2 regions of the Rhizobium sp. H4 genome follow, and region 1 is predicted to be linked to the other one. Evidence: riboswitches for the same ligand, from Rfam matches in the RefSeq annotation. Region 1 holds a riboswitch; the other holds the start of a gene.
The links. Region 1 has a riboswitch for FMN ahead of C4N04_RS28020 (6,7-dimethyl-8-ribityllumazine synthase). Riboswitches for the same ligand answer to the same signal wherever they lie in the genome.
Positions count from the first base shown of each region.

Region 2: linked by a shared signal. The riboswitch ahead of C4N04_RS00680 (DMT family transporter) and the one ahead of C4N04_RS28020 (6,7-dimethyl-8-ribityllumazine synthase) in region 1 are both predicted to bind FMN.

Region 1 covers NZ_PSOW01000023.1:38,817-43,219, forward strand. Annotated here, with positions in the region: gene C4N04_RS28005 (hypothetical protein) at 1-138, shown strand, start outside; gene C4N04_RS28010 (hypothetical protein) at 222-542, opposite strand; gene C4N04_RS28015 (SRPBCC family protein) at 727-1,173, opposite strand; FMN riboswitch at 1,732-1,875, shown strand; gene C4N04_RS28020 (6,7-dimethyl-8-ribityllumazine synthase) at 1,956-2,390, shown strand; gene C4N04_RS28025 (VOC family protein) at 2,534-3,223, shown strand; gene C4N04_RS28030 (DUF1194 domain-containing protein) at 3,455-4,231, opposite strand; gene C4N04_RS28035 (LysR family transcriptional regulator) at 4,337-4,403, opposite strand, start outside.
Region 2 covers NZ_PSOW01000001.1:128,898-133,300, reverse strand. Annotated here, with positions in the region: gene lon (endopeptidase La) at 1-1,040, shown strand, start outside; gene hupB (DNA-binding protein HupB) at 1,247-1,522, shown strand; FMN riboswitch at 1,648-1,799, shown strand; gene C4N04_RS00680 (DMT family transporter) at 1,892-2,797, shown strand; gene C4N04_RS00675 (esterase-like activity of phytase family protein) at 2,880-4,403, shown strand, end outside.

The sequences.
Region 1 (4,403 bases):
TATGGAATCGAGTTTACGGCGGACGAAAGCCGTCTGAAAGCGAAGGAACTCGTCGAGTGGTTTGAGTTCGGCGTCAAGGATCCGGCCGAACTCGAGGAACTGATCGACGGCAAGTACTGGCTCGTCAGCCGGATCTGACCTGAGCGCAATGACAGTTTCCAAAAGAAAAGGCCGGGCGAAACATCGCGCCGGCCTCGCCCGTCAGCCTCATGCAGAGGCTTTTAGTAGTCGTCCCGCCAGCGGCGTTCGCGATCCCAGCGGCGTTCATGGCGCCACCGCGGGCCATCCCAGTCGCGGTGGCGGCGCTCCCAACCCCAGCGAGGTGGACCACCATAGAAAGCCACCGGCGGCGGGCGTCGCCAGTTGCGGCGGCATTCGCCCCAGCGGGTCAGGTGCCAGCCGCGGCCGCAGGCGTAGTCGACCTTGGTGACGTCGCTTGTGACCTTGCTCTCGACATTGATTGTCCCCATCGGCATCGCCTGCGCAGAGCCGATCGAAAGGCTGCCAGCGAGCAAGGCAGCCGCGATAGATAGTGCCTTCATCGAAAACTCCATTTCATCCAGCCGTACCCACTTTAGGGCCGCCAAATTGAACTGGAGATGAACCGGGCATTCATGTTTGCAGGTGACAAAACCTTGCTTTTTGACGGTCGGCCGGAGCGCCGGCCGGGCGTTTTTCCCGCAGCGGCAAGCGCTTGAGAAGCGTCACACGCCCGCGAAAAATCGTTCATGTCCTGCCATAAAAAGGATCCGGCCCCGGATCGCGCCCGGCGGCGACCGCGGTGAGCCGCCCGAGATAATGCTCCCAGCCCTCGGCATGGCCGGCGCACTGCTCCTCGCTCGGCAGGCCGCTATGGGTGAGTCGGAGTAACGTCCCATCCGGCTGCTCGATCAGGTCGATCTCGACCAGGCTGGAGCCCGGCGGCACGACCTCGCTGCCATCCCATCCGAAGCTATAGGCAAGCCGATGCACCGGCACGACCTCGCGAAACGAGCCTCGCGCAAAGCGGGCGCCGGTGACGTTGACGAGATAAAGACCGCCCGGCTCCGGCTCGATCTCGGCCTCCGTTCCCATCCAGCGCAAAATCTTCTCCGGATCGGTCATCAGCGCAAACACCGCAGCCGGCGGCGCCGCAATATGCGCCTCACGGCGCACGACAAAAGACTCTGGCATGCCTCCCTCCCATGATGGTCACGGCCTGCCCCGCCTCATGCGGGACGGGGCGTCATGCTGCTTCGGCGTGAATGTGCTCCGGAGGGATGTAGGCGCGAGTGCACGCACAGCAAGGGCGATGGAAGCCGCTCCTCGCATCGTCGGCACCGCTGCCGCTACTAAACCGTTGCAACGCCACTCGTCATGGTGCCCTTCGCTTCCGCTCCGTGCATTCGCGGCTCAGCCGCTCACCCCCTCATCTGCCTGCCGGCATCTTCTCCCCGCCGGGGAGAAGCGTCTCGCTCCTTTGAAACGTTCGCTATGGGAATGACGACCCGTGCGGCTTGCTCCCCCTTCGCCCCAGCGGGGAGAAGATGCCCGTTAGGGCAGATGAGGGGGGTGAGGAGCGAAAGCGACGAACGCCTTGAGCGGCAAGCGAAAGGCAAGTGGCTTCCATCACGGCTGTGGATAGGTTGGTGGAGGACGATCAGCCGAAGCATGACGCCCCCTAAGATTGCAGCCCCTATCACCAAAACCAATTCCCCTATTGCCAGCCCCTCGCCTTGCCCCTATTGTCCGCGCCGTTCTCAGGGCGGGGTGAAAGTCCCTACCGGCGGTATGCAGTTTCGATTGCGAGCCCGCGAGCGCCTTCTTAACGAAGGGTCAGCAGATCAGGTGAGATGCCTGAGCCGACGGTCATAGTCCGGATGAAAGAGAACGCGCGTTCCTGCTGCCCTCGCCGGCAGCCGGTCAACGTTCGTGATCGCCTTGGGTGACGTGTCTGTACGCCAAAGGAGATTACCATGACACCCACCCGTTATGCCTTCGTCAAAGCCGGCTGGCACGCGGATATCGTCGACCGTGCGCTCGAAGGTTTCCAGCAGCTCATTCCGGCTGAGCAGATCGACGTGTTCGACGTTCCCGGCGCATTCGAAATGCCGTTGCTGTCGCGCGATCTTGCGGCGACCGGGCGCTATGCCGCCGTCATCGCCGCCGCCTTCGTCGTCGATGGCGGGATCTATCGTCACGAATTCGTCGCCCAGGCCGTCGTCGACGGGCTGATGCGCGCCGGCATGGACACCGGCGTGCCGGTGCTGTCGGTTTCGCTGACGCCGCATCAGTATCAGGAAACCGAGCACCACACGCAGATCTACCGCGCGCACTTCGTGGAGAAGGGCCGCGAGGCGGCCCGCGCTGCCCTGATGATCGGCAAGACGCGCGCCGCTCTTGCGGCGTAGGAGACTGCGCTGACGGCGGGGCTGGCCCGCCGTCTTCTCCTTGCCGACAGAAGAATTGATTCGACGCCCTGCCCGCGCTGTGGTCCACTCGCGCACGACATGTATCGCCATTCTTAATGCGTCCAAACGTCGAGGAGCTGAAGATGAGCAATGCAATGCGCAGTGAAACCCCCACAGAATCCATCAGAACACGGCCCGCCGACACCAAACTCGAAGTGGTGGTCATCCCCGTTTCCGACGTCGACCGCGCCAAACGCTTTTATGACGGCCTCGGCTGGCGGCTCGATGCCGATTTCGCCAATGATGCCGATTTCCGCGTGATCCAGTTCACGCCGCCCGGCTCCGGCTGCGCCATCATCTTCGGCAGGAACGTGACCGCCGCCGCGCCCGGCTCCGCTCAAGGCCTCTACCTCATCGTCTCCGACATCGAGGCCGCCCGCCGCGATCTCATCGCCCGCGGCGTCGAGGTGAGCGAGGTCTTCCACGACGCATCGGGCGTCTATGCCGGCAAGGACGAACCCTATCTCTTCGGGCGCCTGCGCATCGCCGGCCGCGATCCCGAGCACCGCAGCTACCGCTCCTTCGCCTCCTTCAAGGATCCTGACGGCAACGGCTGGCTGTTCCAGGAAGTCACCACCCGCCTGCCCGGCCGCATCGACGCCGACGAGACCGTCTTCTCCACCTCGAGCGACCTGGCCTCCGCGCTCCGCCGCGCTGCCGCCGCCCACGGCGAACACGAGAAACGCAACGGCGGCAAATACGACGAGAACTGGCCGGACTGGTACGCCAAATATATGGTCAGCGAACAAGCCGGCAGAGAGCTGCCGCTATAGGCAGTGAAGAGCCCCATCCCGAGGCGCGAGACGGGTGCTCCGAACAGCAATAAATGCAGGGAACACCGTTGCAGCGCGTCCTTCGGGCTTCCGGCCGTTAGGCTGCGCCTCGAAGGACGCGCTTCAGCATCGCTCTCGCGGGGCTCACCGCCTGGCTGCCTTCGCTGCCGCCACCATGCCGTCGAGCCAGTCCCGATAGCCATTGATCATCGGGTTGGGCCAGCAGCCCTCTCACCGGTCAAACATATCCCGCCATTGTTTCTCCCCGATCAAGCAGTCCGTTGCCGGCTCCGTGCCGGCGATCGGCTGCACCGTCGCCGGAAGAGACAGGCCGCTGATCTCCATCACCAGCTTGCGGCGCACGGCGACGGCGAAGTCCTCGATCTTGCGAACCGGCAGCACGAAGGCGCCGGGGCCGCCGATGACGCAGTCGGCATAATATTTGTCGAGCCCGTCAGGCGCATCGGAAGGCCGCAGCATGAGGGCGAGGCCGTTGATGACCATGCCTGATGCCACCGCCTTGTCGCGGACGGGCGTGACGGGATTGCCGGAATTGTTCGGGCCGTCGCCGGAGACATCGATCACCTCCCGCCTGCCCCGGAAGGGGCTGGCGATGATCATGCTGACGCCCTGGGCAATCGCGGTGGAGATCGAGGTGCGCCGCTGCGTGCCGATCGGCCGGGCGTCGAGTTTGTCGGCAAAGGCAATCGCATCCTGCTCCGTCTCGATCACCTGCCAGTCGATCACCGAACCCTGGACGACATAGCCCGCCCATTCAAAATAGCTGATGGCGATGCGGCCGGTAAGCCCGCCCTTCACCGCGTCGATGAATTCCTTGTGTTTCAGCGCCGCGACATAACCGTCGCGCTGGATGCCGATCTCTTCGAAATCCATCGAGCGCGAGGTGTCGACGGCAAGCACCAGCGTCACGTCGACATCGTTTGCCGCAGCCTGCGCCGTCGGCACGACACCGGAAAGACCCATGAGCACCGCAAGTGACGTCAGCATCGGCAGATCCCCGCGCCATTCTCAAGCCGGGCGACTCTAGCACAGCTTCGCCTGGGAAGGACGCACCGCCACGCGCACGGCTTCAATTTTCGGTGATGGCACCCCTCAATGCAACGGCAGCCACAAAGGACTTTTCCATGCCTTCAGCGCGTCGAGGAAGACCTGCTGGCGC
Region 2 (4,403 bases), on a different contig from region 1:
AAGTCGAATACGATCTGTCCGATGTGATGTTCATCACCACGGCGAACACGCTGAACATTCCGGCGCCGCTGATGGACCGCATGGAAATCATCCGCATCGCCGGCTACACCGAGGATGAAAAGCGCGAGATCGCCAAGCGGCACCTGCTGCCGAAGGCCATCAAGGAACATGCGTTGCAGCCGGAAGAATTCTCGGTCAGCGACGACGCCCTGATGGCGATCAGCCAGCAGTATACCCGCGAAGCCGGTGTCCGCAGCTTCGAACGCGAATTGATGAAGCTCGCCCGCAAGGCGGTCACCGAGATCATCAAGGGCAAGACGAAGTCCGTTCACGTGACGGCCGCCAACATCGCCGATTACCTCGGCGTCCCGCGCTTCCGTCACGGCGAAGCCGAGGGCGAGGATCAGGTCGGCGTCGTTACCGGTCTTGCCTGGACGGAAGTCGGCGGCGAGCTGCTGACCATCGAAGGCGTGATGATGCCGGGCAAGGGCCGCATGACGGTCACCGGCAATCTGAAGGACGTCATGAAGGAATCGATCTCGGCAGCGGCTTCCTATGTCCGTTCGCGCGCCGTCGATTTCGGCATCGAGCCGCCGATGTTCGAAAAGAACGACATCCACGTGCACGTGCCGGAAGGCGCGACGCCGAAGGATGGCCCCTCGGCCGGCGTCGCCATGGCGACCGCCATCGTCTCGATCATGACCGGCATCCCGGTCAACAGGCACGTGGCCATGACCGGTGAGATCACCCTTCGCGGCCGTGTGCTGCCGATCGGCGGTCTCAAGGAAAAGCTGCTCGCGGCGCTCCGCGGCGGCATCAAGAAGGTGCTGATTCCGGAAGAGAACGCCAAGGATCTGGCGGAGATCCCGGACAATGTGAAGAACAGCATGGAGATCATCCCGGTCTCCCGCATGGGCGAGGTGATCAAGCACGCGCTCGTCCGCCGGCCCGAGCCGATCGAGTGGGATGGCACGGTGGAAACGCCGGTGATCACATCGGTCGAAGGCCTTGATGAGACGGGCGCAACCATAGCGCATTGAGTGGCGCTTGCCACATTTATGCCCATTTGGCGCAAAAGACGCAAAAAGGCTGGCGGAAACGCCAGCCTTTTTTGTGAAAACGTCATGGAGACGCTTGCTTTTCCTTGATTTGCAGGGCTTTTGGGTTCCCGGCGGGCCTGATGAAACCTATTCTGCGCCTAGCTTACATTTGAGTCGTTTCATACCATTTAGAAAGGGGTGGAAACATGAACAAGAATGAACTCGTGTCCGCAGTGGCCGAAAAGGCAGGACTGACGAAGTCTGACGCGGCTTCCGCTGTCGACGCGGTTTTCGACGTTGTCCAGGCTGAACTCAAGAACAAGGGCGACATCCGCCTCGCAGGGTTCGGCAGCTTCACCGTTTCTCATCGTGCCGCATCGAAGGGCCGCAACCCGTCCACCGGCGCTGAAGTCGATATTCCGGCTCGCAACGTGCCGAAGTTCACGCCCGGCAAGGGCCTGAAGGACGCCGTCAACGGCTGATTTGAGATTATCCGCCAGCCGTAAACGAGACCGGCTGTGTAGGGTTTTTTTGAGAGGGGTTCGGCATTGCCGGGCCCCTTTTCGTTATGGCCGCTTGCCGCATACGGCACTTTGTTTTACCACGGAGCTGTTCTCAGGGCGGGGTGAAACTCCCCACCGGCGGTAAGGGCTGCGGCCCGAGCCCGCGAGCGTCTTCCCAAGCTTCGGTTAGGGAGGGGTCAGCAGATCCGGTGCGATTCCGGAGCCGACGGTATAGTCCGGATGAAAGAGAATGAGCATGGCCGCGCGCGGGCAGGGGACTGCCGGCCTCAGCGTGTCGTCGCCTCATGCGTCCTGATTTATGTTGGTCCCAGGTTTCGGATGAAAGACATGAATCAGAATTCCCTTGCAGTCTCGCAATCGCGCGCCCTTGCCGGCGCAACTTTCATGGTGCTTGGAGGCGTGGCCTTTTCGCTCCTCAACGTCGTCACCCAGTGGCTGACCATGAAGCTCGCCTTTCCTCCGGCCTCGGCGGCCTTCTGGCAATATGCCTTCGCCTTCCTTTTCTCCTTGCCCTTCCTGCGCAAGGCAGGTCTTTCGGCCATGCGCACCAACTATCCTTGGCGGCATGTCGTGCGCGTGGTCTTTGCCGCGCTCGGCGTCGCGGCCTGGGTTTCCGGCCTTGCTTCGGTGCCGATCTGGCAGGCGATTGCGCTCGTCATGACCTCGCCCTTCTTCATCATCCTCGGCGCCCGCCTGTTCCTCGGCGAGCGCGTCGGCGCCGCCCGATGGGCGGCCACCGCTGTCGGCTTTGCCGGCGCGATGATCATCCTGCAGCCATGGTCCGACAGCTTCACCTGGGCAGCATTGCTGCCGGTGCTCTCGGCGCTGCTCTGGGGCGCATCGTCGCTGATCACCAAGAGCCTGACCGGCATTGAGAAGCCGGAGACGATCACCGTCTGGCTGCTGGTGCTGCTGACGCCGATCAACGGCGGGCTGGCGCTTGCGGCGGGCCTTGCCGTGCCGACGGGTGCGACGCTAGCGCTCTTCCTGCTGGCGGGCCTCCTGACGGTCGTGGCGCAATATCTGCTGACCCTTGCCTATGCCAGCGCCGACGCTGCCTATGTGCAGCCGTTCGACGATCTGAAGCTGCCGCTCAATGTGCTCGCCGGCTGGCTGTTCTTCGGTTATGCGCCGGCCGGTTATCTCTGGCTGGGAGCCGGATTGATCCTCGCCGCATCGCTCTTCATCATGCGCAACGAGATCCGCCGGGAAAGGCAAGCGGCCTCCTCGTGAAAATGTCACGGACTGTCATGTCTCTGTCATGGCAGTCCCGCAGAAAACCCATGTTTCGACTATTCGACACATGGGGGATTTCATGACAATTTCATCGCGCAAGGCAGCGCTTGCTGCCGTGCTTCTCGCATCCGTCGCCCTTCCGGCCGCGGCCGAACCGGTTTTTAACCGCATCGCCTCTTTCCCGGTCGCCCAGAACCTGCCTGACGACAAGGACAAGCTCGCGGCGACATCGGCCGAAATCATCACCGCGACCGACGACGGCAAGACGCTGATCTACAGCGACAGCCCGCTCGGCGCGATCGGCTTCATCGACATCACCGATGCCAAGGCGCCGAAATCAGGCGGCGCGCTGATGATGGATGGCGAGCCGACATCGGTCACCTCGAGCGCCGGTAAGGCGCTCGTCGCCGTCAACACCTCCGAGAGCAAGGCGAAGCCCTCAGGCCGTCTGGCGATCGTCGACGTGGCGACCAAGAAGATCGAGAGCACCTGCGATCTCGGCGGCCAGCCGGATTCGATCGCCCTCAACAAGGACAAGACGCTCGGCACTATTGCAATCGAAAACGAGCGCGACGAAGACGTCAATGACGGCAAGATCCCGCAGATGCCGGCCGGCGACCTCGTCGTCTTCCAGGTTAAGAACGGCACTGTTGATTGCGGCAGCATCAAGCATGTGACGCTAACCGGTCTCGCCGGCGTTGCCCCTGAGGATCCGGAGCCGGAATTCGTCGCCTTCAACGGGCTGAACGAGATTGCCCTGACGCTGCAGGAAAACAACGAGATCGTCATCATCGACGCCAATACGGCCGAGGTGAAGACGCATTTCTCCGCCGGCAGCATCGATCTCACCGGCATCGACACCAAGCGTGATGGCGCCCTGAAATTCACCGGCGAATCGAAGGGCGTGCTGCGCGAGCCCGATGCCGTGAAGTGGCTGGACGACAACCGCCTCGTCGTTGCCGATGAAGGCGATTACCAGGGCGGCTCGCGCGGCTTCACCATCTTCGACAAGGCGGGCAAACTTCTCTACGAATCGGGCGCATCCTTCGAACGCGCCGTCGCCCATATCGGCCACTATCCGGAAAGCCGTTCGGGATCGAAGGGCGTCGAGCCGGAAGGCCTCGAAGCCGCCAAGTTCGGCGATGACCAATATTTCTTCCTGCTCGCCGAGCGCGCCTCGCTCGTCGGCGTCTATAAGGATACCGGTGCGGATCCCGAGCTCGTGCAGCTGCTGCCATCGGGCATTTCGCCGGAAGGCGCGGTCGCCATTCCCCAGCGCAATCTACTGGCGACAGCCAACGAACTCGACCTCGGCAAGGATGGCGGAGCACGCTCGCATGTGATGATCTACGAGCGTTCGGAAGGTGGGAAAGCCTATCCGCAGATCGTCTCCGCCGATAAGGACGGCAATCCGATCGGCTTCGCAGCCCTTTCCGGTCTCGCTGCCGTTCCCGGCAAGCCGGGCATGCTCTATGCCGTCAGCGACAGCGTTCTCGGCTCGCAGCCGACGATCTACACGATCGATGCCAGCACGAAGCCGGCCGTCATCACCGACGCCCTCGTCGTCAAGCGTGACGGCGCCCCGGCTCAGAAGCTCGACATC